Regions from separate parts of the Neobacillus sp. NPDC093182 genome, predicted to be linked through region 1. Evidence: riboswitches for the same ligand, from Rfam matches in the RefSeq annotation. Region 1 holds a riboswitch; each other region holds the start of a gene.

Region 1 (10,719 bases):
AGTACCAACAGCACCCGTTTTATTGCCACGATGTCCAATATAACGATTTTAGTTAGTATTGTTATTTTATATATTTTTGCTAACTTTATTTAATAAAGACTCAAAAACCCACTAGGTATTAACTTAGTGGGTTCAAATTTTCTCGGTTTAAGATGATTATCTAAAACTTGGGGTAAATTAATAATGGAGGTCATGAAATGATTGTTTACCATGGGTCGATAAGAAAATTTCAAAATTTCAATAAAGAAACGGTAGTCCAAAATTTAAGTAACGATATCAATACGATTGGATTTTGGTTTACTTCGGATATTCATACAGCAAAACCGTTTGCAATTGGCTCTGAGACGGTGATCGAGAAATCAAAGAGCGAGTTCTGGGAGAATGGGGAACCAAAAATCATTCAATATGAAAAACCTGCTAGCGGCTATATCTATAAAGTTTATATAGATGAACCTAATTTAAAGATTTACGAATCAAATACAGAGGAATCATATGATCTGTTTATGAGGGAACGTGACCTATATTGTGATTACTTAGGTGCAAAAAAAAGAAACGTAACCTGGAAAGATAATGCCATCCTTTTAAATAAAGAAGAAGCCAATACAGTATTTCGTAAGAGCCTGATAAAACAGGGATACGAAGGTTTTGTAATACGAAAGGCTCAGATACATGGTATGATGACGGATTTGTATTGCATTTTTTCAGAGAAATCTCTGCTTATAACTGAAGTCCTTCCTTTAGAAGAATAAACAATAGACACAAAAAAGAGTTCAGGAGGTTATCCCCTGAACACTTTAGCAGCTATATCCTAATTGTTTTCATTCCTTAAGTCGAGGTTTAGCAGGATCACAATTTGGCGGCTCAATGTTTGCGGATTCTGCTAATTTCATTAGATAATAACATTCTTCCCGGTACATATGGTCGGCCATTAACGGTGCAAATGTTCCTAATGCTTGATTACTTAGTTCTAATTCTTCTAGTTCCGTTAAGAAATTTTGAAATAACTTAATTTCTAATTGTGCGTCATTCGTCATTTTTGTCAAAGCTGGAAAGGAAGTCAAATTGGTTCTTAAATATCCTGCAAGCTCTACTGCTTTTAGATAAAAACCTTCAAAATCCTTCTTAAATGTCTTACTTTTCTCTCTTAATTTCTTTTCCACACCATCTAAATTTGAATAGATAGCGTCTGAATGACCTGCTGCGTCTAGTAACCATAGAAGGTGATGATGAAGTTCATGGTAAACGGGTGGCATTTTCCCCTCTTTTAAATGATTCAAAATCCTTAAATATTCCTCTAATTCATTTACCATATGATTAATGAATGTAGGTGAAAGGTGAATTTTGATTTTTCCGACAAGGTGTTTTCTTATTAATTCTAATTTGAATTCCCGTAATCTTAGTACTTCTGGTTCTACTTGAGCTGTTAGTTGTGTCAGTGGTGAAGATTTTGCCTGTTCTAAAAGTGTATCAAAAATGTTTATAAAATTTGATGCCTGCTCAATCTCAACTTTTTGAATGGGGGCAAGAGCTTCAAAAATAAACCTAGAATGATCACCTAATATTTGAAGCCAAAAACGGTGTTCAAATCTGGCTGACCTATCAAAAACTTCACTCATGTTAATTCCTCCTAGGAAAAAAATACCCACACTAAGTTGATATTTATTCTCCTAAGGCATGTCTTATGCACTTTGGAATTATGCGGTTAACTGAAATTAGTTATGTTTAATCCGAATTTACTAGCCGATAGCTATACATACTAGCACGCAAAACTAGCGCTTCAACAAACTTTTCGCAACGCAACAAATCCTGTTTTTGTGGCCTGAGTTCAACTTTCAAGGTAGCAGCTAAGTTTGTGTGAACGTACAACATATCTCGAAATTGATCAACGGCTCCACAAAACCTGGGATAACAGCTATCACCTGTTCCAAATACAGCTGTTGTCATGTCTTTTCTACTAATCGACTCAAGCGCATGATAGAGTTGCCTCATTTCCTTTGGGATATCACCATTTCCCCACGTGTACGTTCCGATAGCTATTGCGTCATAATGACATAAGTCAGATACACAAAACTCTTCTATTCTATAAAAAGATAGCTCAACCGACTGCGATAAAAAGATTTCATAAAGTTCCTCTGCTAATTCTTTTGTGTTTCCTGATACCGATGCGTAAACAATGGCAACTGATAATTTAGAGTTCGTCAAATCCATTGGATTGTGAGACCTTTGAATACGTTCTGGACTTTTGTTCAAAGAAATCCGACTTTGTTTCATTCATCATTTCATCTCCAAAAATTTGAATCCACGGCATCGGATTAATCCTTTCTTCATAAAGATTTTTCAAGCCAAGCTGTCTCAATCGTTTATTTGCTAAATATTCTACATAGCCTTCAAATTCCTCTAAATCGATTCCTTTGATTTCAGCTAAAATATAGTGAGCCCACTCTTTTTCCAGCTCAACCGCTTCGTTAATCGTTTGGTAGATATAGTTAATATTTTCGTCTGTATGAAGCTCCGGATTTTCTGTTAAAAGGATTCGAATGAATTGAGCAATAAAGTAGGCATGCTGCATTTCATCCCGTTGAATATAACTAATCATTGTACTTGTTTTCAGCATTTTTTGCTGACGTGCTAAATGATAGAAAAAGGCAAAACCGGCGTAAAAATAAATCCCCTCTAGGTTAATGGAGTTTACACATAACTTGAACAACGTTTGCGGCGTTGGATTTTGTCTAAATTCCTCATAGGCATCTAAAATAAGTTGATTTCGTTTTTGGACGATGTGATCACTTTTTGCTTGATTAAATCGTTCATTTTGTTCGCCAATGGGAATAAGCGAGCTTAGTATATACGAATATGATTCATTATGAACAGCTTCTTGTTGTGAAATAACAGCAAAGATCGCTTTAAAACTAGAGTCACTCACATAATCCATTACTTGACTCATGGTTGGTGTCTGCAGGCTATCAAGAGAAGCTAGCTGCGTATTAATACGCAGAAACACATCTTTTTCTTGATTACTAAGGGAATCCCATTGTTTTATATCATCCTGCATATTGATTTCCTGCGGTTTCCAAAAATTTGATAATAGAGTTTGATATAAATCGTACATTTTTGGATAGGCAATATCATTCCAGTTAAGGATTCCCGATGACTTTCCATTTATGATTCCGGTGGATTTGTTTGGAAAGTCAGGATTGAGTAATTGTATTTTGGTTAATGGTGTATGAATCATGAAATAAACTTCCTCCATTCTTCTCTGCTAACTTTGACATGCTTCACATTCTTCTATCTCCGATTGAGAAGTACTTCTTATGTAATAAGTCGTCTTTAAGCCCTGCCTCCATGCTTCCCTATGAAGATTTAATAACTCTACCGCTTTAATATCATGACGAACATAGAGATTGAAACTAATCGATTGGTCGATATGGCGCTGTCTGGCGGCATTTTGCCTAATACTCCATGTTTGATCCAACGCATGACGAGTTCGTCGATAAAAATTGTAACTGTTATGGTCCAAATCGGGTGCCGTTACTTTAAATTTGAAATTTTTCTTCTCCTCCGCGTATTCGACTGCATACAAAGGGTCAATCCCATCTGTTGAACCGCCAATCTTTGCTGTGGATGAGTTTGGAGCAATCGCCATCATCCAGCCATTTCGAACCCCATACTTTGTAATATCTTCCATCAGTTGGTTCCAACGATTTGTTTTATATCCTTTGCGCTCAAAATACTGGCCTGACTGCCATTCTGAACCTTCAAATTTTGGATAACTGCCTTTTTCCTTTGCTAATTCCATAGAAGAACGAATGGTAAGGTAAGCAATATCCTCATATAAACGATCTGCATATTCAACTGCTTCATCAGACTCCCAAAAGATGCCTTCTAACGCAAGGAGGTGATGCCAGCCAAACGTACCTAAGCCTACAGGACGGTATTGCTTATTAGTGACTTCCGCTTGTCCCACTGAAATGGTATTAAGATCAATTACATTGTCTAGCATTCTCATTTGGATTGAAACCAATCTTTCTAGTACATTCCCTTTTACAGCTTTCGGCAGATTAATAGATGATAGATTGCAGACAACAAAGTCCCCAGGTTTACGAACAATGACAATATTTCCTTCTTCATCCTTATATTCTTTAACAATCGTGGTGGCAGACATATTTTGCGTGATCTCTGTACACAAATTACTGCAAAAAATCGACGCACATCCATATCCTCTTGCATGTTTGTTTGGATTTTGACGATTGACTTCATCCCGATAAAACATATATGGCGTACCGGTTTCTAATTGAGAAATCATAATCCTTGCCATTATATCCATCGCCCGATAAGTTTTTCGAGGAAGAAAAGGATGTTTTACTGCTTCTTCATACTTTTCTGTAAAAAACTTTACATCACACTCGTCATAAAAATCTTCCAAGCCCAGGGGATTCCCGTCTTGGTCCTTCCACCCCATTATTTGTTTTACTTGATGAGGACAAAAGGTGTGCCATTCTCCAACACTTCGACCGTTTTCATCTACTTCTTCTAATTTCTTCATAAACAAGTCAGGTATGGAAACACCCGTAAAAATATCATGAGCCTTTCGTCTTTCGTCACCGTTATTTGTCTTTAAGTCTAAAAAGCCATTCATAATATCTTTATGAAATACATCTAAATAAACGGCGATTGCTCCCTGCCTTTGGCCCAATTGGTCGACACTCACAGCCGTATCATTAATAAGCCGAATCCATGGAACCACCCCAGAGGAATTACCTTTAAATTTCTTGATATCTGAACCTAAGGCACGTACCTTGCCTAGGTAAACACCTAGCCCGCCACCGTCTTTACTTAATCTAGCAAAATCCCAATTGTTCAAATAAATTCCATCTAAAGAATCGTCCACTGTATCAATAAAACAGGAAGAGAGCTGCCCAAAGCTTTTTCCGGCATTTGATAGAGTTGGTGTTGCAACGGTCATATACAAGTTGCTAAGTGCCCAATATGCTTCTTTTACAAGGTTTAACCTGTTTCCTTTTTGTTCTTTTCTCATTAATGTCATGGCGATGACCATAAACCGTTCTTGAGGTAACTCGTATAGTTTTCCTTCGTAATCTTTCGCCAAATAACGATCTGCTAGTAAGAACAGCCCTATATAATTAAACAAATTGTCCCGTTCTGATGTAATTACTGCGCCTAGTGTATCAATCTCTTCTTTTGAATAGTCATGTAATAGATCCTCGGAATAGATTCCTATTTTTGTTAATTCAGCAATCAGCGTGTAAAAACCTCCGTATTTTTCTTCCGGCTCGTATCCCCTGCTGCTTGACGCATTTTGATAAAGTTCCTGTAAATAAAGATTTGCTGCTAGAAAGGTCCAGTTTGGATCGCTCATTGAAATTTGATTTAATGCATAAAAAAGGGATTGTTCATATATGGAAGAGTCTTCAAGATTAGCGATCTTTTCAACTAATTCATTTGTGTTCAGATTATATTTTTCAGAAGCTTTTTTCACTGCCGCCAAAACCGAATCCTTGTCTGAATAAACACTGTTTACTGCCATACCAAATTCCTCATTTCTTTTCATAATGACTTCGTGAGTGAAACGACAAAAAACCCATCTATGAAGATGGGTTTGATAACGTGGATTAATCTATCATACAGGCTCATTCACTGTAATAGTAGGTATACCCTCGTTATATCTTCCCAGCTCCCGAAGAAGATAATACGTAATAGAAATGGCAGGTCTCCTGACTTGTGCTTCTCCCTACTCTAATCCCTTCCCGTCCGTAGACAGTGGATATGATTATTTCGTCAGCACTTACAGTTGCGGGTACAGTTCTGGATTCTCACCAGATTCCCTATTAAGTCTATATAGACACCATTTATATTGGTTATTTTCTATATTTAGTGTTTTGATTTATTGCTCACTACTAAATATTGTATATGTTCAACTATAATATACTATTTTCACTTTGACAATAACAAAAATAATTCTCAGAAAATTGTGTACGAACGATTTTTTATATGTTATATTAATTGGCAATTACATATCGTGTAAGAATTGGTGCCAAGCTGAGGCTTGGCTTAATAGGGAAGAACGGTGCAAATCCGTCGCTGTCCCGCAACTGTAATTCGGAGTGAATCACAAATACCACTGTCTTTTGATGGGAAGGTGTGATGAACATTGATGATGAGCCAGGAGACCTGCCAATTTGTAGTACACACCAGATACCTACGTGGAAATAGGTGGTGACATTCATTTGTACGACAAACGAGTTATGAGTTGTATTGTTTATGCAAGATTTTTAAACATACCTTTAACTTGATTGTATAGCCATTTCCGGTTCCTGGAGATGGCTTTTTTGTATTTGGATATATGTAAATGAAAAGGAGGAATCGTAAATGAAATTAGCTAGTACAGCCATTGGGTACCCCTACATTGGTGGTAATCGAGAGTGGAAACGTTGTGTGGAATCTTTTTGGAAGGGTGAAAAATCAGAGGAAGCGTTTATCTTTGAGATGAAGACCATTCGTTTAAATCATTTGAAGCATCAGCAATCCTTAGGATTAGACATACTTACGGTTGGAGATTTTACCTTTTATGACCGTATGCTGGACCTTGCGACCATGTTCGGTTTAATTCCAGCCCGTTATAATTGGACTGGTGAAAAGGTAAATCTTACAACTTATTACGCAATGGCACGTGGAGCAAACGATGTTGTGGCTTCTGAAATGACAAAATGGTTTAATACAAACTACCACTACATTGTACCTGAGTATGAAGGCAAGCCACTAAAATTAACTCAAAACTACATTTTAGATTATTTTTTAGAAGCGAAGTTTGAACTAGGTCTAATTACAAAACCAACCATTATAGGTCCCTATACTTTTGTACAATTATCTAAAGGCTACGATTCGATATCAAAAGCATCATTTATTTTAAGACTCTTACCTCTTTATGTTCAAGTACTCCAACAACTTGTAGATGCAGGAGCACAGTGGATACAAGTGGAAGAACCAGCATTAGTCCTTTCACTAGCACCTGAAGATATCAAACTAGTTCAACAAATTTATAAACAATTAGCAGAAGAAGTACCTGCAGCGAAACTGATGTTACAAACCTATTTTGAAGGACTATCAGCGTATGAAGACCTCATACAATTACCTGTCGCTGGAGTTGGGCTTGATTTTATTCATGGTGCTGATCAGAATATGGCTTCACTCCGTAAATACGGTTTCCCACAAGATAAAATATTAGGGATTGGTATCATAAATGGGCGTGATATTTGGCGGGCAAGTTTGGCTGAAAAAGCAATGATGACCAAAGCTATTTTATCCTTAAGCGGCGTAAATGAAGCGTGGGTTCAATCTTCTTGCAGTTTACAGCATGTACCTGTCACAACTAAATCTGAAAAGACTCTGGACAAGACATTACTAAACGCATTATCCTTTGCCGATGAGAAAATCATCGAGTTAACGCATATAACATCCTTCGTTTCAGACGAGAACTGGTCTGGAAGTAAAAGTGTGTCACAAAGTATAGTGGCAATTCAAGCCTTAGAGCAGCATGAGGGAAGGAAAAATCCACGTGTGAAGGAGCTTTTATTACAAGTCAAGCCAGAGCATTTTACACGTCCAATGCCCTTTAAAGAACGTCAATCTTTACAAAAAGAAGCTTTACAATTACCGGATTTTCCAACCACAACGATTGGAAGCTTCCCTCAATCCGATCAAGTAAAAAGAACGCGTACTGCATGGCGTAAAAAAGAAATTACCGACTTGAAATATGCTGAGTTTTTGAAAAGTGAAACCGCACGCTGGATTCAAATTCAGGAAGAAATTGGCCTTGATGTTTTCGTGCATGGTGAATTTGAGCGAACCGATATGGTAGAGTACTTTGGTGAAAAGCTCAAAGGTTTTGCTTTTACAGAAAAAGCCTGGGTGGTATCATATGGGTCACGTTGTGTGAAACCGCCGATTATTTATGGTGACGTCGAGTGGACATCTCCAATGACCGTGAAGGAAGTTGCAGAAGCACAGCGATTAACGTCGAAGTATGTGAAAGGGATGTTAACAGGACCTGTCACAATATTAAATTGGTCATTTGTTCGTGATGATCTTTCTCGTGAACACGTTGCCAACCAAATTGCCTTAGCGTTGAAGGAAGAAATTCAAGCATTAGAAAATGCAGGCATTGCCATAATTCAGGTGGATGAACCAGCTTTACGTGAAGGCTTGCCACTAAGGAAAGAAGACTGGAATGACTATTTATCATGGGCTGTGAATGCATTCAAGCTCGCGACTTCTAGTGTGAGAAATGAAACTCAAATTCATACCCATATGTGCTATTGTGAGTTTAATAACTTCATAGAGCCAATTCGTGCCCTTGACGCAGATGTCATTTCAATCGAAACGTCTAGAAGTCACGGGGAACTAATTCAATCACTAAAACAAAATCCATATGAACTTGGTATCGGTTTAGGTGTTTATGATATACACAGCCCCCGTGTGCCAAGTGTAGAAGAAATCGACACTATATTAAACGAAAGCTTAGAGATTATTTCAAAAGAACAGTTTTGGGTGAATCCAGATTGTGGTTTAAAAACACGTCATGAAGATGAAACCATTGCGTCATTAAAAAATATGGTCACAGCTGCACGAAAACTCCGCCAACAGCAAGAACAAACTGTTTCCTAAGTGTAAAGATAAACATTTTGAGGCGCCATTTTAGGCGCCTTAATTGATCGCGTCCTTTACAGAACCGAACGAGATACACTTTTCCCTAGTAACAATTTTTCTATACCATTAAATGAAGAAACCAACCGAGTTCTCGCTTCTGAATCTAATTCATAGCGATTATTGCCTAATTTTTTTATTTGATTATCTAAAATAAATACTCCTTTTAAAATATGGGTTGCTCCCAGAGCTGTAAGAACAGGTTTAAGAGCATAATCAATCATTAATAAGTGACCAAAAGTTCCTCCAATAGCAATCGGTAAAATGGTTTTACCTTCAAGACCATTTTGCGGAAGAAGATCCAAGTAAGTTTTTAAAACTCCTGAAAAGGATGCTTTGAAAACCGGAGTCAGAATCACGACCAGATTTGAGTGCTCAACTTTCTTATTTTGCTTTATTATTTCTTCACTATCAAACTTCGCTTTAATTAAATCTTCTGATGGAAGTTCGCGGACATGAATGATTTCTGGAGATATTGCAACCCCATTTAAATGATTTATAACACCATGTAAAACCCCATTTAATCGCGTATACTCTGAAGGACTGCCAGATATAATGGTCACTTTACTCATTATTCGTACTTCCTTTCTCGATGGATTTTTATTATCAAAATCATTCGTTTATTGATTTAACTTTTTGTTTGATTTATGACCAGTTAATTTGATCGATCCAATATCACTGTGGGGATGACTAAGGGATTTAAATTTTCTATATTCATTTTCTAGGTCCGTTAGTGAGAGCTCAAAAAGGTGTTTATCTTCTTTCTTATAAACATTATAAGCAATCAGTTTTTTAATTAATTTTTTGCGCTTATTTTCAACGGCATTTCGAAGAATTTCTCCCATCCGAATCACTCCTATTTATAGTTTTAATAAATACAACGTTTTCGTGTGGATAATAATCATTGACACGTTAACGTATAATGTCAGCTTAATAATTTTCTTGAACTTTCATAAGTCTAACCGAAAACATTTTACTAGAATTTCCTGATTTTTAAATTCCTTACTTTTATCTCGCTTAAAGCCAAACCTTTCGTAAAGTCGAATAGCATGCTGCATTCGATCACTGGAATGTAAATACAAGCTTGTCGCTCCAAGCTCCTTTGCGTAGGCAACACTTGCTTTTAATAACGCTTGTGCTACACCACGCCCTCTTGCTTCAGGATGAACACCTAACAATCGAATAATGGGAGAAAAAATTTCGAGTTCTGGCCTTGCATATGCCTTTTCGGAGGATTGAAAAAGCTGCAAGCTGCCAAGTATATCCTGATTGCTTTTTGCCACTAATATCTTATCGACATCTGGATTATCAATGGAGGCTTGAATATTTTCTAAATACGTTTTCCAGATTTCAGGATCTTTATAGGAATGTTCATACTGTTGATAACTCTTTACCAATAAGTTTCTTACCTGCTCCTTCTCATCTTCTCTGATTTCATCAATGATGATTTGGGTTGTCACCATAACATTCACCTTCTTCCCTTTGATTGAAATGTTAATTCACCTGTTCTTTTAGCGGGGTAAAAAATGATTCACCAGAAATTCGTTGTAAGAAACGGCGGGTACGTTCCTCTTTTGCTGCATGAAAAATTTCCAAAGGTGTGCCTTCCTCGACGATTACTCCTTCATCCATGAACAACACCCGATTCGATACTTCTCTTGCAAAACTCATTTCATGTGTGACAACCACCATCGTTATTCCTTCTTGTGCAATCGACTTAATAACGGAAAGAACATCTCCAACTAACTCAGGATCAAGAGCGGATGTAGGCTCATCGAAAAGAATCACCTCTGGATTTAACGCTAAGGCTCTAGCAATCCCAACTCTTTGTTGCTGGCCGCCTGAAAGCTGAGAAGGAAAGTGATGCAGTTTATCACTTAACCCTACTTTCTCTAGTACTCTTTCACTTTGTTGTCTTGCGTCTTTTTTCTTTACCTTCTTTGCCACAATTAACCCTTCCATCACATTTTCCACCACTGTTTTATGGGCAAATAAATT
Region 2 (10,719 bases), on a different contig from region 1:
GAATAACGCAATGCGGCCGGCTCACTGACCCCATATGCACCTGTATATTTAAAGACTGTTTCCGATGGGTTTTGCATCGGTATTTCATTTAGCTCGTCAGGTGTGTAAGTTACAAACGGCCAGTTATGTTTAGCCGTTAATTCAAGCAAACCTGTTTCGTTTTTCTTTAAATCGATGGTCGCAACTGCTTTGACACTTTTTTTACTTAAACACAGCTCCGCTAATGTTTCATCTATGACTTGTTCAATCTCTGCCATTGCCGTACCACGATTACAGCCAATGCCAAGTACAATTGATTTTGGGCGATACATAACTCCGTTCTCAATCAGCACCTCTTCATGTTCCTCAATTAAACGATCTGTAATAAGCAGTGCCGCTTGTGGCTTTGCCATGATCGCTTCATTTATCGTAGGGTAAACTTTCAAATTGTCCGGCATTGAGCGATCGTACATCCACCAATTTTTTTCTCCCGTTTCCTGCACAATCGCAACATGCTCTTCGTTGACAACCGATGCACTAACAGGTGTTAATTTTTCTTCACTCTCCCACATCCACCCAAATTGGGCGCCAAATAAATCCACGGGAATCGTTTTTTGAACATCTGACGCGGTTGTAACAACGGGTGCAGCACCAATCGCATTGGCAAATTCATGGGTTAAGGCATTGGCACCGCCAATATGACCTGATAAAACGCTGACGACATATTGGCCTTTATCATCCACCACTAACACTGCAGGGTCTTTCTTTTTATCAATCAAAAGCGGAGCAATCATACGAACGACAGCACCGAGGGAAATGATACAAATGATTCCTTTATACTGCTGGAACAAAGCGGGCAATAATAGGCGAACCGTCCCATCAAATAACTGAATTTTGCGCGTGTCTTCATCGCCCTGCTCGAATTTCTTCATATAATAAAGGTCCACATACGGAAATTTTTCCGCGTAGCTTCTTGCATGTGCCACCCCATGTTTCGTTATGGCGACGAGGGCATATGGTTTGCGCTTTTCTATTACAGGAATTTCACGTTCACGTAAACTAATCATTCGTCTTCACACCTTTGCGGAAGCCATGAGTAAAAGTTTTGTCATATAGCTTCGAACGATAATTTTTTTCATGGATATTCGGGTCTAAAGCCCAGCCTGCTAGAATCATCGCATGCTTGCGAATGCCATTGACACGCATTGCTTCATCTAATTCAGCCAGTGTTGTTCGCACAATTTTTTGGTCTGGCCACGAAGCACGCTGCACAACTGCAACTGGTGTATCGTCTGCCCAGCCTGCAGCCTGCAATTCTTTGGTAATTTTCTTTGTTAATGTCGCACTTAAAAACATGGCAATCGTACAGTGATGGCTTGCCAGTGCCTGTAATTTTTCACGCTCAGGCACTGGTGTTCGTCCTTCAGCACGTGTTAAGATAAGCGTTTGGGTTAAATCAGGAATCGTCAATTCTGCCCCAACTGCTGCTGCAGATGCAAAAACAGAACTTACACCTGGAACAACTTCATAGCTAATCTCATGCTGCTTCAGCAGTGCCACTTGCTCCATCGTTGCCCCGTACATCGCCGGGTCGCCTGTATGTAAACGTACTACCTTTTTGCCTGTATTGACACGCTCGACAATACAATCCACCATTTCCTGAAGATGCATCCCTGCTGTGCGGATAATTTCGGCCGACTCCTTCGCTTCCGCTAATAACGTTTCGCTTACAAGTGAATCAGTATACATCACAACATCCGCTTCTTTTAATAGCTTTAAACCTTTCACCGTGATTAAATCAGGATCTCCTGGACCTGCTCCGATAATCCAAATTTTCTTCATTATTTGCGCACCACCATACATGACAAGTAATTTAATTCTGAACCTCGAAGTTCATTGATCTTCCAAATGACCTCTTCATCAGATGTAACTTTTGTAACGACATGTGCTTTTTCTAATAAATTCATTTCCTCCAATAGATCGAGCATTGCGTCTATAACTTTTGCTACTTTGATAAAGACGATCGCATCGTGGTTTTCAATTACGCGGCGCATTTCTTCCATATCCTCCGTAGCAGGAATCATGGCGACATGGTCATCACCATCAGCCAAAGCAATCCCTAAGCGATTAACAGAACCATTAAACGACGAAATACCTGCTACCGTTTCAATCGGGACATCAGGGTACATCGATTTCATTACGTTCATTAAATGAATAAATGTGCTGAACAGCATTGGATCCCCTTCAGTCACGAAAGCTACATCTTTTCCTTGAACTAAAAAGCTATAAATAGCTTCCACTGATTTTGTCCACTCAGCTCTTAGTGTATCTTCATCTTTTGTCATGGGGAATACTAAACCAAGCATCTCTTTTTCTGCCGGGTTAATATACACTTCAACAATACGATGGGCATAAGATTTACTGCCCTTTAATTTTTTTGGATAAGCAATGACCGGGCTTTCTTGTAATCTACGAAATGCTTTTACAGTGATTAATTCTGGATCTCCCGGCCCAACACCTAGTCCAAATAAGGTTCCCATTCTCATTATTCATTTCCTTTCTTTGCTGTCACAATATAGATTGGATTTAACGGTTCAAAACGCGTTAAATGTAAGATTGGTTTACTCTTTGAAATTTGTGCCTGTAATATCGATACTTCACAGCCTAATGCTTTTAAATGCTGCAGCGCTTCTGCCAGATTTTCAATCGTTGCAATATTCATAACAAGGCGTCCATTTGGTTGTAAGCGTGAAATACATGTTTGCAATAAATGCTCCATATTTCCACCGTTGCCGCCAATAAAAATCGCATGCGGATCTGGAAATTCTTCCAGACGGTCAGGTGCCTTCCCCAGCACTGCAACAAAATCTGTACGATGTTTTAACTGATTTTCCAGGCAGTTTTCAAGGTCACCCTCATTTTTTTCAATTGCATACACGGCACCTTCCCGAGCGATTTTCGCTGCTTCAATCGCAACTGAACCTGTGCAGGTTCCGATATCCCACACAATGCTATTTTCCTTAAGTCCTAACTCCTGCAGACAAAGAGTCCGAATTTCTCTTTTCGTAATTAATCCTTTATCTGGCTTTCGCTGAAGAAAAGCATCATCCGGAATTCCAAGAGAGGCGCGTTCGACTGCCATTCGCTGTTTTAAAACCACAACATTCAATGGAAAAAAGGAGCTTTGCTCCATTTCGTCCAATGTGAAGAAGCGGCACCGTTCCTTTTCACCTTGTAGATTTTCAGCAACAAAGGCATCATATTCTGTCATGCCGAAACGCTTTAAATATTTTGCAATGGCCTGCGGAGAATTCGTTTCATCTGTTAAAACAGCAATTTTTTTACGCCCATCAATTCTTTGTGCAAATCCTTTAATGGAACGGCCGTGCAAGCTGACAATATACGCATCCTGCCAGCTTTCCTGCATTTTAGAAAAAGCAAGCTGTACCGAGCTGGTATACGGATAAATCTCTAACGGAAGCTTTTTCGCAAGTACACTGCCAAGTCCATAAAATAGTGGGTCACCGGACACTAAAATAACAACATTTCGTGTTTCTTGCTGTAATTCAGCTGTTAACGCCGACAAACCGCCTTTGATAACTTTTTTCTCTTTTTTATATTCCGGGAAAAATTGCAAATGGCGCTCTCCGCCTACAAGTACATCGCATTCATTGATCCACTGTGTATAGTGGGGGAGCAATCCTTCCGCGCCATTATCCCCTATACCAATCATCTTCATCCAATTTGTCAATATTCTCAGCCTTTCCTAAACAGTCACCATTCATGGCATACAAGGTTGTCGACACTTTGATGTCAGTATTCATATGATTCAATGCATAGTAGCAGCAGTTTTTGCAAAGGGCTGCAAAAAATGCCTCGTTTCCCTGAAGCATTTCACCAACCTGTGAAGCCGTATTCGCCTGTAAAATTTCTCGCTGCGTCTTCTCATCAACACCCACTTTATTGGCAATGCCTGCTAAAAACTCAAAGCTTATCGGTGCGCTTTTTGAGTGAACCATCATAACGCCTTGGGCTACTTTTGAGAACTTCCCCATCATCCCTACCAACGAGACTCTCGGAATCTTCTTCCGTGCAATATTCTTTAACGTAAAACCGACAAAATCGCCCATTTCGATAAATGCTTCTTCTGGTAAATGAGGATACTGCTGCATTGCATATTTTTCACTGCGTCCGCCCGTTGTAATGACTAAATGCTCACATCCTGATTCTTTTGCTACATTGATCGCTTGTACGATACTTGCCATATAAGCAGAACTTGAAAATGGAACCACTGTTCCCCGTGTACCTAATATCGAAATTCCGCCAATAATGCCTAAACGCCCATTCAATGTTTTTTCAGCAATCTCTTCACCATCTGGTACGGAAATGACCACTTCAATTCCACAATCCAATTTATATTTTTCAATTGCTTCTTGTACAACACCAAAAATCATTTTACGCGGTACAGGGTTTATCGCTGCTTGACCTACCGGTACAGGAAGTCCCGCTTTTGTCACTCGCCCTACACCAACCCCGCCATCTAAATGGATACCTTTTTCTTCTGAATAACGAACGGTACTTTGAATTCGTGCCTGGTGTGTAGCATCAGGATCATCCCCGGCATCTTTAATCGTTTCACACATTACCCAGCCTTCTGATACTTCAAATGCGGTTACTTTAAATGTGGCATACTGGCCAACCGGTAAATAAATCGTGACTTCATCAGGTACCTTTCCCACGACAAGAGCTTGCAGTGCTGCCTTTGTCATCGCTGTTGCACAAGCTCCTGTCGTATAGCCGTGTCGCATTTGTGAAGGGTCTTTTTTATTTCGTTTCTTTTGCTCGTTCATCCGCCATAATCGAAATGGCATTAAGTGCAGCGACTGTCACTGTACTGCCACCCTTTCTCCCAACATTCGTAATAAATGGAATCCCTTCCAGCACTGCTAACTCCGCTTTCGACTCTGCTGCTGATACAAAGCCGACTGGCATTCCAATAATTAAATCCGGTTTAGCCACACCTTCTTTAATCAAACGAATTAACTCCAGTAAGGCGGTTGGCGCATTGCCGATGGCATAGATTCCTCCTTCATGTAGACGCGTTGCTTTTTGCATAGAAATAATCGCACGTGTTGTTCCTTGAGCCTTCGCTTCCTTTGAGACATCTTCATCGGCGATATAACAATGTAAATCCCCGCCATGCTTTTGGAATCGTTTCCGTCCTGAACCGCTTTCGATCATTTGTACATCCACCACTACATGACGGCCCGCTAAAATGGATTGAACCCCTGCCTCAATGGCATCAGGTGTAAAGATCATGCTTCGGCCTAACTCAAAATCTGCTGAAGCGTGAATTACCCGCCGAACCACTAGCCATTGCTCATCAGTAAATGAATGTTCGCCCATTTCCTCTTTAATAATGGCGAAACTGTGATCATAAATCTTGTCTGGATCTACCGTTACGGGAATAAATTTTGTATTAAAGTTCATGTTTGCCAAGAATAATACCTCCTAATAGTTGAGTTACTTCTTCAAAAGAAGTACAAAAATTTTCATATTCAATCGCTGGTCGTTTGATTAAAATAACAGGAATCCCTAGTTGCAGAGCAGCTGTCATTTTTTCATCTACAGATCCCACTTTGCCGCTTTCTTTTGTAATCATTAGAGTCACATTGTATTGCTCACAAAGTGCTTTATTTAATGATTCCGAAAATGGGCCCTGGATCGCAATAATGTCCTTTTGTTTAATACCTAACCTATCGCACTTTTCCATGTTCCCTATATTTGGAAGCATTCTGCAAATAAGCCGGATTTCATCACGCATTAAATATTTCGTAAATATTTCTAACGTTTTGCTGCCTGTTGTCAGCATGATCGTTCCTTTATGAGATTGAGCTAATTTGGCTGCCTCTTCATAGCTGTCAACCTCTGTAATGAATGGAGAAATAAACTGTTCTTCTGGCCTTTCATAACGAATATAAGGAATATCACATGCTTTTGCTGCTGCCATTGCCGTTTTCGACGCTTCTTCCGCATATGGATGGCTGGCATCGATGACACAGGTCATCTTTTGCTTCTGAATAAGCGCGATCATGTCATCTACTGATAACCGACCCACTTGATAAGGAATATGGTGGGCTTTTAAACTTTCGGCTGCAGATTCTGTGACTACTGTTGCTAATAAAGGATAGCCTTGATTTTGCAATTGAATGGCTAGTGCTCTCGCATCACTTGTGCCTGCTAAAAATAAAATCATGTGTTCCTCCTAATCTCCACATGGTGCCGGCTCGACTTCAATTTTGGAGCTCATATCTTGATAGTTAAAATACTGAATTCTTTTCACCCTTTTAAAATATTTAAAAAGGCGTTCATTTGGATGGGCATTTTGTTTGTACTCTTCAATAATTTTCGTTAATAACGGCAGCAGTTGATCTGGTTCAATTCCTTCTGCTACTGGCTGTGCAGCATGGGCTGTACGGCCAACCGGCTTTGCGCCAATAAATAAATCAAATTTTTTCTTGCGGTAAACGATCCCAATATCATCGAATACTGCCCGATAACAGGCCATACCGCAGCCGTTGAAACCAATATGTAATTCTTTTGGAAGCTTTAAGCCCCCCAATTTTGCTCCTATTTCTTCTGCATATGGAATTGATTCTGCTTTTTCACCGTTGCAAAAATCACAAGCTTTAACATTTAAAACATCGCCCACAGGCATGACGATTAAATGATTTTGTTCAAGCTTTTCAACAATCGATTCAGGCTGATCTGTTGGAATCTTTAGTAAAAAACGATGATCCGGTGTATATTCCATGGTGCCTGTCTCGCCAATGGTTTCTGCTAATACGCGCATTTGCTCAGGCGTAATAAATTTATTGGCAACACCAGGTGAAACAGCAAATTCAAATATATCTTCGATTGGCTGCTGAACAAAATGCGGATAGTCTATTTCCGATTTAGTCACCATGGATAAAGCCTTTATGGCCAAATCTAATGAGCTGGCTTCTTGTTTTATTCTTTCAATTTGCTCATAACCAGCTTGTGCTTCCCCTGTTTCTTGATTTAATGCCCATGGTTCAGCTTCCTTTTTTAAACGCTGATGCGGTTTTAAGCTTTGCTTCTCTTCCCCTAACGTATATTTACGCTGATAACCTCGAGGGGTAATGATTTTATTGTCATAAAAGAAAGTAGAAGAATTCCCGATCATAACCGTTGTCAGCATTCCGATATCATGTTCAAGCATTTCAGCCAGTGTTGTCAGCACTACATTTTGATTTTCACGATAGGCACTTTTCACAAGTCCCACCGGTGTTTCAGGAGAACGATATTTTAATAGAATATTTTGTGCCTCTACAATTTGGCGTGTCCGTCGACCGCTTTTCGGATTATATAAAGCTATAACGAAATCCGCCATCGCAGCTGCTTCAATGCGCTTTTCTATTACGGTCCAAGGCGTTAAATGATCACTTAGACTTATCGTGCAGGAATCATGCATGACAGGCGCACCCAATAAACTTGCACAAGAATTAATGGCTGAAACACCTGGAACAATTTCTACCTCAATTCCTTCTTTTTCAGTCCAGCCCTTCTCAATCAGCACTTCATACACTAATCCAGCCATACCATAAACGCCTGAATCTCCGCTGGAAATCACTGAGACAATATGACCTGCTTCAGCTTTCTTTACTGCATCCTGTGCACGTGACACTTCTTCAGTCATACCCGTACTGACGATGGACTTTGCTGTTACAAAAGGTTCAATTAGCTCCACATATGTTTTATAGCCAATAATACAATCACTTTGCTGCAATGCCACTACAGCTCGATTTGTAATATGCTCACGATCACCGGGACCGAAGCCAACAACAAAAATTTTTCCCTTTTTCATAGGCTTACCTCCAAATAAAAAATGCCTGTACTCCTTTTAAAAGGAATACAGGCATGTGAAATCGCAGTATAAAAAAAGCATACTGAAATACAAAAACAATTGGAATAATTGTCCCGCCTATACTTCTCCCTCCGAAAAGCAAGTGTCGTTTAAATAAGCAGGTTTCCTGACTTAAGCTTCTTTTTACTCTTACACCTTCCCGATTTCTCAGTGGCATTGTAATTTCATCAGCTCTTACAGTAGCGGGGGCTGTACTAGACTTTCACTAGTTTCCCTTTTACCTCACAAATGTGAGCACTTATTTAAAGTATTATTAAATTTTTTATAACTATATCATATAATCTCGAATGTTAACAAACTATTTGTTTGAAAATTTAATAAAAGCACCTTCTTAGGTTGAAATGGTGCTTTCAAAAAATTATGCACAATAAACTGAGGTCACTCGTCAGAATTCCACCTTAAACTTGAATGCTGGTCCCATTAAAACATGATTCCATCATTTCAAACAGTTCTGCTTTCGACCTCGGATACTTTTTATTGGATAAGTTCATTCTTTGAAATTTTTCAAACACTTCCATAATCCAAGGTTTTTGTAAATGGCTTGTTTCGAGTATTTCTCTTTTACTAAAAACCTCAACCGGTGTTCCTTGAGCTAGCAAATGCCCATTGTTTAAGATGATAACCTCATCTGCCCACTCATAAGCAAGATTTACATTATGTGTAGACAATAGAATCGTCCGGTTTCGATGATGAATCTTTTCCAATAGATTCAACATTCTTTTTGAATAGTAAGGATCGAGCCCAGCTGTTGGTTCATCTAATACCATTAATTCAGGATCGATGGCAACAATTCCAGCAATTGCTACCCTTTTTTTCTGTCCGATACTTAAAAAGTGAGGGGGTTTATCTTTAAGCGATTCCGTTTCTGTTAGTGTGATGACTTCCTTTACACACCTCTCAACTTCTTCGGTGGGTAAATTTAAATTTTTTGGACCGAACTTAATATCTTCATAGACAGTAGATGAAAAAAGTTGGGTTTCAGAGTTTTGGAACACAATACCGACTTGCTGCCTTAATTGCTGAATCTCTTTCCGTTTATAGGTCAACTTCTTTCCATTGTATAAAATGCTGCCACTTGTTGGCTTTAATATTCCGTTCATAAGAAGAAATAGTGTCGATTTCCCAGCGCCATTGTTCCCTAATAAGGCTATTTTCTTCCCTTTTTCAATGGAAAGATTTATCTGATTCAATGCCATTGTTCCATCAGCATATTGATAAGAAACATGTTCAAACGTTAATATTTGTTCACTCACTCTACATACTTCCTTTTCATTGTTCTTTCATGATTTTGTCATAGTTTCTATCAAGAAAAGTGTTACAAACGAAATAAAAATAATGACAAAATGCCCTCGCTTATAGCCCAATGATAAATCCACATCATACAAATGTTCATCTCCACCTCGACTATCAATTGTGATTTGAAGCTCTTTTGCTGCGTGCATCGATTTTATGAAAAGGCTGACAATAAGCTGTGCTACGCTGGAAAACCAGCTTCTATAATTTTGATAGCCAAGCCTGCTAGATTGTGCAATATAAATTTCATTCATCTTTTCCAATAAAACAAAGATAAATCGATACGTAATCCCGATTAATTCTACAAAAACGGTGGGTAGTTTTACTTTTTTTAATATCCACATTAATTGATTAAGAGGAGTTGATAAAACAAGAAAATATAAACAGCTCACACTTGCTAATATAGTTGTAGCTAGTTCGTATGATTGTTGGATACTATTTGAGCTAATATAGATTTGCCATGAACCTATTTTAGCCATCCAAAGCACCTCAAGATCTTCTTGATAATTAGGTGCAATGGAAAATAGTATGGCAACCAAGCTTGTCATTAAGAATATAAAAGGGACGAAAAGAAGTTTCAAATATGCAATAAACGGGATTTTCGCCTTGAATAGCACCAAAATACTCATGACAGTAAAGGTAAAACAAGCCACCGAAATATTTTTTGAAAGAATTGTAAAAAAGAGAAAGATCAGCGCAAGGATGACCTTCTCAACGGGATGAACATCTTTTAATCCGCTGATATAAGCATAATCATCAATTTTTATCATAGTTTTCACTTCATTCTGCTATTGTTTGGATGAAGAATACTTTTTTCTAGCTTTTCCATATCCAATTACATAGCCGATGATGATGGCTCCGAGAGCCGCTTGTAACGAGAATAGTAAACTTTCAATCTCTCCACTTGGTGGTTCCCATATGGCATTAAACCAAGGCTCATAGTCAGGTGCTACTTCGGTAATCACTTCCTCCGCTTGCCCATCTGCCCCACCAAATTCAGCATTTTTTAAAAAAATCAAAGGAATAATTGCTAATAGAATCACGAATAAAAATAATACTCCATTTCTCATGTTACCTTGCCTCCTTCAGTGTAGGTAATTGATTTAATTCTGTCATATTATATTTTTGGAGTAAGTTCATCACAATAACCGTAAGTAAGCCTTCACTAATCGCTAAAGGTACTTGTGTAAAAGCAAAGATACTAGCAAACTTTACAAATGAAGCCACGAATCCACCTATCTCAGCAGGGAAAGCTAAAGCTAATTGAACCGATGTCACTAAATATGTCCCCAAATCCCCTAACATTGCAGCTAAAAAGACTGAAACGGCGACGGATACATTCATTTTTCTTCCACACTTGTATATTCCGTAAGAAAGGAAAGGTCCAACGACAGCCATTGAAAATGCATTCGCGCCTAAAGTAGTAATTCCACCATGTGCTAACAATAGTGATTGAAATAAAAGGACTATTGTTCCTAAAACACTCATCGCCGTTGGAC
Region 3 (10,719 bases), on a different contig from region 1:
ATTATGATCGTCATTGGCTTGTTTATTTTCGGCCTTTCAGAATTTTTATTTGGAATTGGCAAAGAAATTGAAATGTTATTTATCTCTCGTATTTTAGGTGGAATTAGTGCAGCCTTCATTATGCCTGCAGTTACTGCTTATATTGCAGATATCACAAATTTGGATACTCGTCCAAAAGCACTCGGGTATATGTCAGCTGCCATAAGTACAGGATTTATCATAGGTCCAGGAATTGGCGGGTTCTTAGCTGAATTTGGAACACGTGTACCATTCTTGTTCGCAGGTGCTCTTGGTGCCGTCGCTGCTGTTCTTTCCATTATTTTATTATCTGAGCCAAATCGTTCTCAGGAAAATATGGAACAGGTTTCAGGAACTAAGAATGGCATTAAGCGAATGATTGAACCAAAATACTTCCTTGCATTTATTTTAATTTTTATTGCCTCCTTTGGTTTAGCAGCGTTTGAATCTTTTTTTAGTTTATTTGTGGATCACAAATTTCAATTCAAACCATCGGATATCGCCATTGTAATCACAGGTGGTGCTGTTTTCGGTGCAGTTTCACAAGTGATATTATTTGACCGGCTTACAAGAATGTGGGGAGAAATAAAACTGATTCGCTACAGCTTACTATTATCAGCTGTATTGGTCTTTTTAATGACCGTTGTTCATTCCTATTTCTCTATTTTACTTGTTACCTTTATTGTTTTTGTAGGGTTCGATTTATTCCGGCCAGCCATTACATCGTATCTATCAAATATAGCTGGGAATGAACAAGGGTTTGTGGGAGGAATGAACTCGATGTTTACCAGTTTAGCCAATATTAGTGGACCCATTCTAGGGGGAATATTATTTGATTTGGATATTAACTACCCATACTACTTGGCGACGGTCATCCTAACATTAGGAATCGTTATTACTATGTTCTGGAAGAAACAAGCAAATCGTTCGTCTATCGAAGTGAAGGCCGGTTAATTCGTCGGAGATAAAAATAATTGATTTTCCAGTGAAATGCCATTTGTATATACTATATTCAAATGAACGTTTGAATGAAAATTTAATGTGACATTAAATGGCTTACCACTTCTTAGTGAAAAAGACAAATAAGACATGGCTTCCTGACATTTTTGGGAAGCATTTTGTCTATTTTTAAGGGGAGAAAGAACATGCTTTATGACGTATTAGTTATTGGTGCTGGTCAAGCAGGGTTTCAAGTCGGATTATAGTTGGATTAATATTCCTTCCATTTTTAATGAAAAGGGACTGCCGATTCATAACAGAGGCATTACATCGATTCAGGGACTCTGCTTTTTAGGGCTACCCTGGCAATATCGCAGAGGTTCAGCCTTACTCCAAGGGGTTGGAAATGACGCTGAGTATCTAATAAAAAAGCTAGTTTAACCAAGAGCCAGGTATTGGATACTTTAAAAAGTATATATATATATATATATATATACAGGCGGACTTTCTGGAGGCTGTCGATGACAGAAGTAAAAGTATTCCGTAGCATGGAATCAGTTTCAATTGTATTCTATTTAGGGTATTATTAAAAATATATTTTAATTTACCTAGGGGGTTGTAAATGTTAGGAATCCTATTAGCTGGTATTGCCCCTGGTTTTGCTTTATTGAGTTATTTTTATTTAAAAGATAAGTATGAACCAGAACCGGTATCGATGGTATTAAACACGTTTTTTTCTGGTGCATTGATTATCATTCCGATTGCATTTATTGAATATGTTCTTAAAATAGAAAATATTGTTCAATATGACTCTATTTATGCTATTTTTTCTTCGGGTTTGATAGAGGAATTTTTTAAATGGTCGATTTTATTTTTCATTGCATACAAGAGTTCGGAATTTGATGAGCCGTTTGATGGAATTGTCTATGGTACCTCCATATCTTTAGGGTTTGCAACCGCCGAAAATATTCTGTATTTAATGAATAATGGGATGGAATATGCGCTGACACGTGCGTTACTGCCTGTCTCAGGCCACGCCTTGTTTGGTGTTATAATGGGGTATTATATTAGCAAAGCAAAGTTTACCCAAAAATTGAAATGGCCTTTATTCTTGGTATCTCTATTGCTTCCTGTTTTACTACATGGGATATTTAATTTTTTATTGTTAAACCAAGGATCATGGTTTACGATGTCTCCTTATATGATGTTTTTATGGTGGTTCGGTTTGAAAAAAGTGCAGCTAGCAGAAATCTCAAGTTATAATCATTTCCAAAAGAAGCCGATTATAAGAACACGATTAAGCCTAAAGTCAGGAAAGAAATTATTCCTTCCTATAAGTAGATAGTGCTTCGGGCGTTTATAAAAAACTAGGCTTTATAAACTGAGAGTCTGAAGCCCCAGGTATGTCCTTGTTTTTATAAATTTAATCTTTATTCGCTTGGTGATAGACCAGAGAAACATTAAAATTTTTTATATACGATCACGACTCGTTATACGATACGTGGGCAAAAAGAAAAACAAAAAGAAAAACAAAAAGAAAAAGAAAATGAAAAAGAAAAACAACAACAAGTTCTTTATCCAGATATAGAGAAAAATTCAGACGTAGTGAATCCAACAGAATCATCAAAAAGACGTTCCAAAAATGATTAAGTTTTCAATTCGACTGGATTTGTTTTTTCAAAATTTGATTTCAAGTCAAATATATAGAACTCTCATCTGAATAAGATGAATTTTTGTAAAAGAAATAGCACCTGCAAATGTTGATATATCAATGTTTGTGGGTGCTTTTTGTGTTTGGGTACGACCTAATAGAGGAGAAGCATCCATAAATATCAGTCACAAATCGATTGGAGCAGTGGGGACCCTAAACCCAGACAGACATGTACCGGCAACACTCAGAGGGCTATAGTGACAGATAGAGAACTCTTTGAAGGGATTTTTTCAGAGTTAAAAGTGGTAAGGAACGATATTGACCGATTAGAAAAAAATTAGAAGTACAAAATGGTATTTTAAGAACTGAAAAACGAGCGAAACAGGAATTAAAATTAATAGGATCAGTAACTAATTAGAAGTCTAAGAATCCAGGGCCTCTTTTTTTCGTTTGGTACTTTGCAGACGCCCACTGCTATAACATAAATTATAAATAAAAAATATGAGTGAAAATAATGAAGGTACGCAAAATCCTTATTCAAGCAATATGTGGATTAACAGTTGTTGGGATTGGAAAATGTATCCTAAATATTCAAAATAATGATATATTGGGAAATAATATTGACAATTTTATTTTCCCTTTGGTAGATTACTGATAATAATAAAAATCAGTGACAAGATAGTATAAAAAGAATCCTGTTCCCATAGAATCGGGGCTTGGTGAAAGCCGATGGACACTTTTTATATAAATCATTTACGAGATGCAAAGTCGAACGGAGTAAGCTTTGACGGATATCCCACCGTTACATGGGATTACGTGAGACGGTACGTTAACTGAGAGCGGAATGTTTCATTATGCGAAACTAGCGGAATATGGGTGATAACGAGAGCAAGAACTCGTCCCTATTTTTGGGACGAGTTTTTTATACTAAAAAATAGTGAGTTCCTTCAGTTTCTCATTAGACTATTCTCGTAAGTCCGTCCTATTTATGGTTTTATATTACTTTTTCTGGAAATGGAGTTTTAATAGGTATGAAAAATTTAATTGTCATCGTTGGTTCGTTGATTGTTGCATTTGGTTTTAATTTCTTTTTGGTCCCATACGGGATTTTGAGCAGCGGAATAAGTGGTATTGCCATTTTAATTGGGTTAGTCACTCCATTTGATATTGGTTTAATGAATCTTTTACTCAATATACCTTTACTCATCTTGGGATACTTTAAGCTAGGTAAGTTAATTACAGTCAATACTCTGATTTGTGTGGTATCACTCTCCGTTTTCTTATATCTTTTGCCAATCGTTCCTCTAACAGACAATATACTGCTGTCGGGAATATTTGGAGGAATCATTGGTGGTATTGGTGTTGGCGTGATTTTGAAGTATTCTGGCACCTCTGGCGGATTGGATATCATTGCGATTATCCTTTCACGAACTAGTAATGTTAGTGTGGGCTTGCTTCTGACGGCGATGAACGGCGTTATAGTTCTAATTTCTGGTGCTGCTTTCAATTGGAATATTGCATTGTACACACTGTTGTCAATCTATTTGACAGGTAAGATGATCGATACCATTCACACGAATCACATCAAATTAACGATGCAGATTGTTACGACGAAAGGAGAGTTAATACGAGAGGATTTACTACAATCAATCTATCGAGGTATCACCATTACAGAGGGCTTCGGGGGCTATACAAAGGAACCCAAACAGATTTTAATGATGGTAGTAACAAGTTATGAAACAATGCAAATAAAAAAAATTGTCCGCAGCCACGATGAAAAAGCCTTTATTAATATTTTTGAAACCGTTGAAGTCGATGGTCAATTCGCTAAAAATTAGAGATAAAAGTGCCTGTCACCTTCCAATGATATGGTTGGTACCTGGCACTTTTTTGCCTCATTTGAACACAGAAGAACATCACTATCCCGAATGTTTTTTCCGCTGAAACTCTCTCGGTCGGAAGATTGGGACAACTGCTACGGAGGGAAAGTAGTTGAAGAGAAAACCAAAAACAAAACGTCATAAACAAAACAAATACTTTGAAGAGGATTCAGACGAAAACTTCTATTATATTGCAGGATACACGGATGATGGTGCCCCCTATGGAATTTCTTGGAATGAAATTATTGCCCAAGAATTGAGATTTAGGGGGGCAATCAAAAAGGACGCAAAGAAAGCTGCTGAACTCATTCATATCGCAATTGATGATATTGCCGAGAAGTTAACTGGACAATCTAAGAGTGAAAATATCCGTGAAACGCTGGAGCATTTCTTTCGCGAAGAGAATAATCGTCTTAGCTACCAAAATACGATTGTTGCAGATATTTTAGGAGAAGTAGCAGGGATCGTAATTACCTATCCGGGAGAGGCTGCACCTCGATTAGACGAACCTATTTTGAAACGCTTAAGGAAGAAAAGAAGGAATGAAATGATTTTCTTGGATAAGGAAGCTGACGAGGGGGATTTTTATATCGACACCCTGTGTGTTGCTGATCGGTTTAGAGGCTATGGAATCGGATCAATGCTTCTAAAGGAAGCCGAAAAAGCAGCAATACAAAAGGGATATTCAAGACTCTCTCTAAATGTTGCTCAAGATAACCCGAATGCAAAAAAGCTATACGAGCAGATTGGGTATAAGGGTGGTAAATTGATCAAAATTAATGAACATCTGTATGATTATATGGTGAAGATTCTTTGAGATAAAAAACGATTTATACGGCAAATTAGGAGGGAGATGGTTTGAGAAAGGTCGAAGTGTGTTCATACAATGAAAAGTGGGGCTTAATGTTTGCAGAAGAGGCAGAAAAATTGAACTTATTTTTGGAAAAGAAATGGTAGACATTTACCACATTGGCAGTACATCTGTATTTTAGAGAATCTAGCGCTTATCTTTCCACCAGCTAACAATTCCATAGATAATAAACAGTATCAACCCCATCTCAATAGCATGGTCGGCCAAGTTAAGAATTCCACCAGAGCGCGGGATAAAATCTGTTACCTGCCCAAATAAAAGCCGATCAATGCCATTTCCAATTGCTCCTCCGACTAGGAATCCAAAACTACTATCGATGAGAGCTCCCTTCATTTCTCCCGTTCTACGAATATATAAAACAACGATCACGAACAGTACAGCCACAACTCCGAAGAGCCGAGCATAGCCATGAAATAATCCTCCTGCCATCCCGCTATTCTCGATATGTGTAAAATATATTCCCCACAAAGTAAAGTTTTCATGTATGTCGATGAAGATACGAATTAGATATTTAGAAAGCTGGTCCATCACAAGAACAAGAATGGCAATTACATAAAATAGCATTTGTAGTCCTTCCTTCTAGCAATTATTTGCACCTTAATCAACAGTATAATTGAAAGCTATTTTCTTTTCTATTATGTAGCTTTTTACTAGGGCGGGTTACGGAACGCCAAGATTTGTTCTTTGAAAGCCTTGGGAAAATTGTTGAACTTGCAGCTAAAGGTGCCATTAAACCCGTCATTGGGAACATCCAACCCTTACACATGGCCCCGGAGCTGCACCAGCTCATGGAACAGCGCAAAACGACCGGTAAACTAATTCTTTTGCCATGGGAGCAATGAGATACGAAACGAATTAATCTTTTTGATTTATGGAAAATTCAGAAAATAAATTGTATAATCATAATAACATCCACGGTAAATTGACTTAATTGCACTTGTACTTCCTTTGCAGGAAACGAGATATGAGCAAGAGTCAGTAAGGCAATCAATGAGGAACATCATTGTTTGTTTTGCTGGCTCCTTTTTTGTACATCGAGTAGTTAAGATGGAGAGATAGCGTGAAGGGAGCATTAGGTAAATGTAAATGTAAAATAAAATGTATTTATTGAGGGAGGGAATTTATATGATGAACTTTGAATTAACAGATGAGCAGCAAAGTGTAAAGGAAATGGTGAGAAAATTTGTCGATAAGGAAATCATTCCAAATATTCAGGAGTGGGATCGCCAAGGCCATTTTGAACCGGCGATTTTGAAAAAATTAGCGGATTTGCAAGTAATGGGTGTCTGTATCCCTGAAGAGTATGGCGGGGCAGGCATGGATTATAATACACTGGCCATTGTATGTGAAGAATTAGAACGGGGAGATACTGCCTATCGGACAGCCGTTTCTGTTCATACAGGGCTAAACAGTATGACAATATTGCAATGGGGAACGGAGGAACAAAAACAAAAGTATTTAGTCCCTCAAGCACAGGGACGTAAAATTGGTGCCTTCGGATTAACAGAACCGAATGCTGGATCTGACGTTGCAGCGATGAATACGACAGCTGCTAGAAATGGGGATTACTATATTCTTAATGGCTCCAAAACATGGATTTCTCTTTGTGATGTTGCTGACCATTTCTTAATTTTTGCCAAGACAAATCATGATAGTGGGCATAAAGGAATTACTGCCTTTATTGTTGAACGCAGTTTTGCAGGAGTAGAAACGAAGGCTATTAAGGGAAAGCTGGGTATTCGCGCTGGAAATACCGGTGAAGTATTCTTAACGGATGTAAAGGTTCCTGTTGAGAACAGATTAGGGGAAGAAGGAGAAGGGTTTAAAATTGCTATGGCTGCCCTAGATAACGGCCGTTTTACAGTAGCTGCAGGAGCAGTAGGTTTAATAGAAGCCAGCCTTGAAGCAAGCCTTAAGTATTGCCATGAACGGAAAACATTTGGCAAAGAGATTGGAAAACACCAGCTTGTACAGCAAATGATCGCAAAAATGAGCGCAAATCTTGAAATTTCCAGATTGTTGGTTTTTAAAGCTGGCTGGTTAAAAAATCAGGGTAAACGAAATACAAAAGAGACGTCACTTGCTAAATGGATTTCATGTAATGCTGCATTTGAGGCTGCCAATGATGCCGTTCAAATCCATGGGGCATATGGTTATTCCGATGAATACCCAGTTGAGCGCTTTTTGCGGAACTCTAAAGCACCAGTGATCTATGAAGGCACTAGAGAAATTCATACGATTATGCAAGGGGAATATGCTTTAGGTTATAGAGAAGATAAACCGCTTCGCAAACAATTGCCTTCATGGCCATTTGAACATGTTTCCGTCAGCAATTAAAATGGAAATAAATGAGATAAAGAAAAAATAGAAATAGTTTACAAAGGTGGAACACTCTACTATAATTGCCTTTATAACAAAAAAATGAATACTAGACAAATAGGTTTCTTAAATGATCTGAATAGGATTATTTGAGACTAAGAGGGAAGTTGGTGTAAATCCAACACGGTCCCGCCACTGTAAGCGAGAAGGAAGGTTATATTTATCCACTGTGTTTTTTACATGGGAAGGGATAACCAACCAGTGATTCGCAAGTCAGGAGACCTGCCTATTATGTTTTTTAAGCTTCCTCGAGGAAAGGAATGTTTAAAGTGCAGGTAATCCTATGTAAATATTTTTATTTATTATGACGATTGCAAGTTATCATGCTGTCCAAAAGACAATGTATTATAAAACTGCCTTTACTCTACGCTTTCCTCTGGAACAGCGTTTTTTTGTGTTCAAAAATAGAAGGAGGAAAAAAGTGATGAAAGAGATTGTAAAAAAGTGGGGACTATTCAGTGTTGTTCTTCTGTTAAGCATGGGTATTATTGTAGGCTGTGGTACACAGGAACAGAACACTCAAGATAAAGCAGTTGCTACCCAAAACGACAAGACAAATGAAGGGGAGAAGGATGATGGAGTTCAGTTTCCTGTAACCATTACCGACGATGCGAATCGAAAGGTAACGATTGATGAGGAACCTGAAACAATTGTTTCGATTCAGACTAGTAATACAGAAATAGCGTTTGCACTTGGGTTAGGCGATAAAGTCATTGGCGTATCAGATTATGATAACTATCCACCAGAAGTGGAAGAAATTGAAAAGGTTGGTGCACAGGATATCAAATCAGAGCTTGTTCTCACATTACTTCCAGATATAGCGCTCGTTACAGATTATCATTATAAAACACATCCAGAAACCTTAAAACAGTTTGAAGAAGCTGGTATTGACGTGGTTGTTGTTGGAAGTGCTGTATCCTTTGAGGACGTATATAGCAACATTGAAATGATTGGTACTGCTACTGGAAGTAAGACCGAATCAGAAGAAATTATTTCTGATATGAAAGAACGATTTCAAGCAATCAAAGACAAAGCAGCGGCTATCAAGGATAAAAAGAAAGTTTGGGTAGAAGTTTCACCTGCTCCAGATATTTTTACGACAGGACAAAATACATTTATGCATGAAATGCTTGAGACCATTCAAGCCACTAATGCCGCAGAAGATCAAGAGGGCTGGGTAAAGATGACGGAAGAAGAAATTGTCAAATTAAACCCTGATGTGATTATTACCACCTATGGATACTATGTAGATAATCCAACTGATGGGGTTTTGAATCGTGAAGGATGGTCAGAAGTGCCAGCTGTAAAAAATAAAAACGTTTTTGACGTTGATAGCGATACGGTTACAAGACCCGGTCCTCGTTTAATTGAAGGAGTCGAGACACTTGCGGAACTTATCTATCCGGAAATATTTAAGCAGTAAAATAGTTTGGTTGTATTTGATAAGCGGAGGGCTTTTACTTGGTACGAGCCTTCTTGGCTTATTTTATAGTAGTGTAATAATCCCAATTCCTACTATTTTACATATTATACTAGATAAAACGATTAATATGGGTTGGCTTGATGAAGTAGCAAAAAATGAAGAAATGATCATTTGGAATATCCGTCTGCCAAGAGTTCTTCTTGCCTTTTGTGTAGGGGCAGCCCTTTCATTAGCTGGTGCAGCTTTTCAAGGGCTTTTACGCAACCCACTAGCAGACCCATACACCATTGGGGTATCTTCAGGAGCCTCACTTGGGGCTGTTCTCGTTTTGTTTTTTCAAGTAACAATTTTTGGTTTAGGAAATTTTACGCTTCCGGTCGTTTCGATTTTTAGTGGATTAATTGCTTTACTTGTCGTATTCGGACTCGTTCGATTGAGTAGTAAAAGTTTAGCAATTGAAACGATTATTTTAGCAGGAATCATTGTTAGTGCCTTTATTAGTGCGCTTGTATCTCTTCTTATTTCATTGGGAGATCGAGACGCGATGACTCAAATTATTTACTGGTTATATGGCAGTGTTGGAATGAGAGGGTGGAGTTATGTTCAACTAATCATCCCCTTTATGATAATCGGTTCCATTGTGTTGTTTTACTTCTATCGTGAATTAAATGCCCTAGCACTAGGAGAGGATGCAGCAGATCATATTGGAGTAGATGTTAAAAAAGGAAAGACATTTGTTCTAATTGGTGCATCGTTATTAACCGGTGCAGCAGTAGCTGTTTCAGGGTCGATTGGCTTTGTTGGACTTGTTATTCCACACTTAATCCGACTTGTTACGGGACCGAATCATCGCCATGTCCTTCCGCTTTCCTTGATAATGGGTGGAGCTTTTCTTATACTAGCTGATTTAATGGCTAGAACCATGATTGCACCTAAAGAGCTGCCAATTGGCGTGATTACTGCCTTAATTGGTGCACCTGTATTTGCCCTTTTATTGATTAGAGAAAGACTTGGAAGGGGGACGAATAAATGATTAACGTTCAAAACTTGGTCGGTGGATATACCCATTCCCCCATTATTAAAGGTCTAGATTTAGAAATTAAAAAAGGAGAGTTTTTTGCTCTTCTCGGGCCAAATGGGAGTGGGAAAACAACCCTTTTTAAACTCATAACAGGGCAGTTGCCGATTATTAGCGGGAAAGTTTCCATATGTGGTAAAGAAATTTCATCTCTCTCAAAACTGGAAAAAGCAAAAAAAATGGCGGTTTTAACACAGGAAGTTCAAGTATCCTTCGATTATACCGTTGAAGAAATCATTAGTCTTGGACGCTATCCTCATCAAAAGGGGATCTTTAAGCAACTTTCGAAAGAAGACCGGAAAGTCATTGAGGAGGTTATGGAAATAACCCAAATAGGCGACCTTCGGAAAACTCAATTTCGTCTGATTAGTGGTGGTGAAAAACAAAGAGTCTTATTGGCCAAAGCTTTAGCTCAGGAGCCTGAGATCTTACTTTTAGATGAGCCTACCAATCATCTAGATATTAAACATACCTTTCAAA

The links. Region 1 has a riboswitch for cobalamin ahead of metE (5-methyltetrahydropteroyltriglutamate--homocysteine S-methyltransferase). Riboswitches for the same ligand answer to the same signal wherever they lie in the genome.
Region 2: it holds a riboswitch for cobalamin, as region 1 does, so the genes downstream of both, cobJ (precorrin-3B C(17)-methyltransferase) here and metE (5-methyltetrahydropteroyltriglutamate--homocysteine S-methyltransferase) in region 1, are expected to answer to the same signal.
Region 3: it holds a riboswitch for cobalamin, as region 1 does, so the genes downstream of both, ACIQAA_RS27005 (ABC transporter substrate-binding protein) here and metE (5-methyltetrahydropteroyltriglutamate--homocysteine S-methyltransferase) in region 1, are expected to answer to the same signal.

The regions. Positions count from the first base shown of each region.
Region 1 covers NZ_JBIVOI010000017.1:6,205-16,923, forward strand. The annotation lists gene ACIQAA_RS25540 (AEC family transporter) at 1-93, shown strand, start outside; gene ACIQAA_RS25545 (hypothetical protein) at 198-749, shown strand; gene ACIQAA_RS25550 (DUF2935 domain-containing protein) at 819-1,616, opposite strand; gene ACIQAA_RS25555 (flavodoxin domain-containing protein) at 1,723-2,208, opposite strand; gene ACIQAA_RS25560 (ribonucleotide-diphosphate reductase subunit beta) at 2,189-3,232, opposite strand; gene ACIQAA_RS25565 (ribonucleoside-diphosphate reductase subunit alpha) at 3,260-5,569, opposite strand; cobalamin riboswitch at 5,706-5,883, opposite strand; cobalamin riboswitch at 6,031-6,211, shown strand; gene metE (5-methyltetrahydropteroyltriglutamate--homocysteine S-methyltransferase) at 6,388-8,682, shown strand; gene ssuE (NADPH-dependent FMN reductase) at 8,739-9,293, opposite strand; gene ACIQAA_RS25580 (Fur-regulated basic protein FbpA) at 9,342-9,566, opposite strand; gene ACIQAA_RS25585 (GNAT family N-acetyltransferase) at 9,672-10,184, opposite strand; gene ACIQAA_RS25590 (amino acid ABC transporter ATP-binding protein) at 10,216-10,719, opposite strand, start outside.
Region 2 covers NZ_JBIVOI010000020.1:73,982-84,700, forward strand. The annotation lists gene ACIQAA_RS27700 (cobalt-precorrin 5A hydrolase) at 1-1,046, opposite strand, end outside; gene cobM (precorrin-4 C(11)-methyltransferase) at 1,039-1,821, opposite strand; gene cobI (precorrin-2 C(20)-methyltransferase) at 1,821-2,525, opposite strand; gene cbiE (precorrin-6y C5,15-methyltransferase (decarboxylating) subunit CbiE) at 2,525-3,718, opposite strand; gene ACIQAA_RS27720 (cobalt-precorrin-5B (C(1))-methyltransferase) at 3,693-4,829, opposite strand; gene ACIQAA_RS27725 (precorrin-8X methylmutase) at 4,804-5,469, opposite strand; gene cobK (precorrin-6A reductase) at 5,459-6,235, opposite strand; gene cobJ (precorrin-3B C(17)-methyltransferase) at 6,245-7,867, opposite strand; cobalamin riboswitch at 8,007-8,184, opposite strand; gene ACIQAA_RS27740 (energy-coupling factor ABC transporter ATP-binding protein) at 8,326-9,180, opposite strand; gene cbiQ (cobalt ECF transporter T component CbiQ) at 9,208-9,990, opposite strand; gene ACIQAA_RS27750 (energy-coupling factor ABC transporter substrate-binding protein) at 10,009-10,290, opposite strand; gene ACIQAA_RS27755 (energy-coupling factor ABC transporter permease) at 10,292-10,719, opposite strand, start outside.
Region 3 covers NZ_JBIVOI010000019.1:49,918-60,636, reverse strand. The annotation lists gene norA (multidrug efflux MFS transporter NorA) at 1-972, shown strand, start outside; partial or broken gene ACIQAA_RS27040 (oxidoreductase) at 1,189-1,398, shown strand; gene prsW (glutamic-type intramembrane protease PrsW) at 1,580-2,302, shown strand; gene ACIQAA_RS27030 (YitT family protein) at 3,640-4,446, shown strand; gene ACIQAA_RS27025 (GNAT family N-acetyltransferase) at 4,601-5,305, shown strand; gene ACIQAA_RS27020 (signal peptidase II) at 5,486-5,923, opposite strand; gene ACIQAA_RS27015 (zinc-binding dehydrogenase) at 6,037-6,201, shown strand; gene ACIQAA_RS27010 (acyl-CoA dehydrogenase family protein) at 6,488-7,696, shown strand; cobalamin riboswitch at 7,782-7,982, shown strand; gene ACIQAA_RS27005 (ABC transporter substrate-binding protein) at 8,163-9,161, shown strand; gene ACIQAA_RS27000 (FecCD family ABC transporter permease) at 9,124-10,194, shown strand; gene ACIQAA_RS26995 (ATP-binding cassette domain-containing protein) at 10,191-10,719, shown strand, end outside.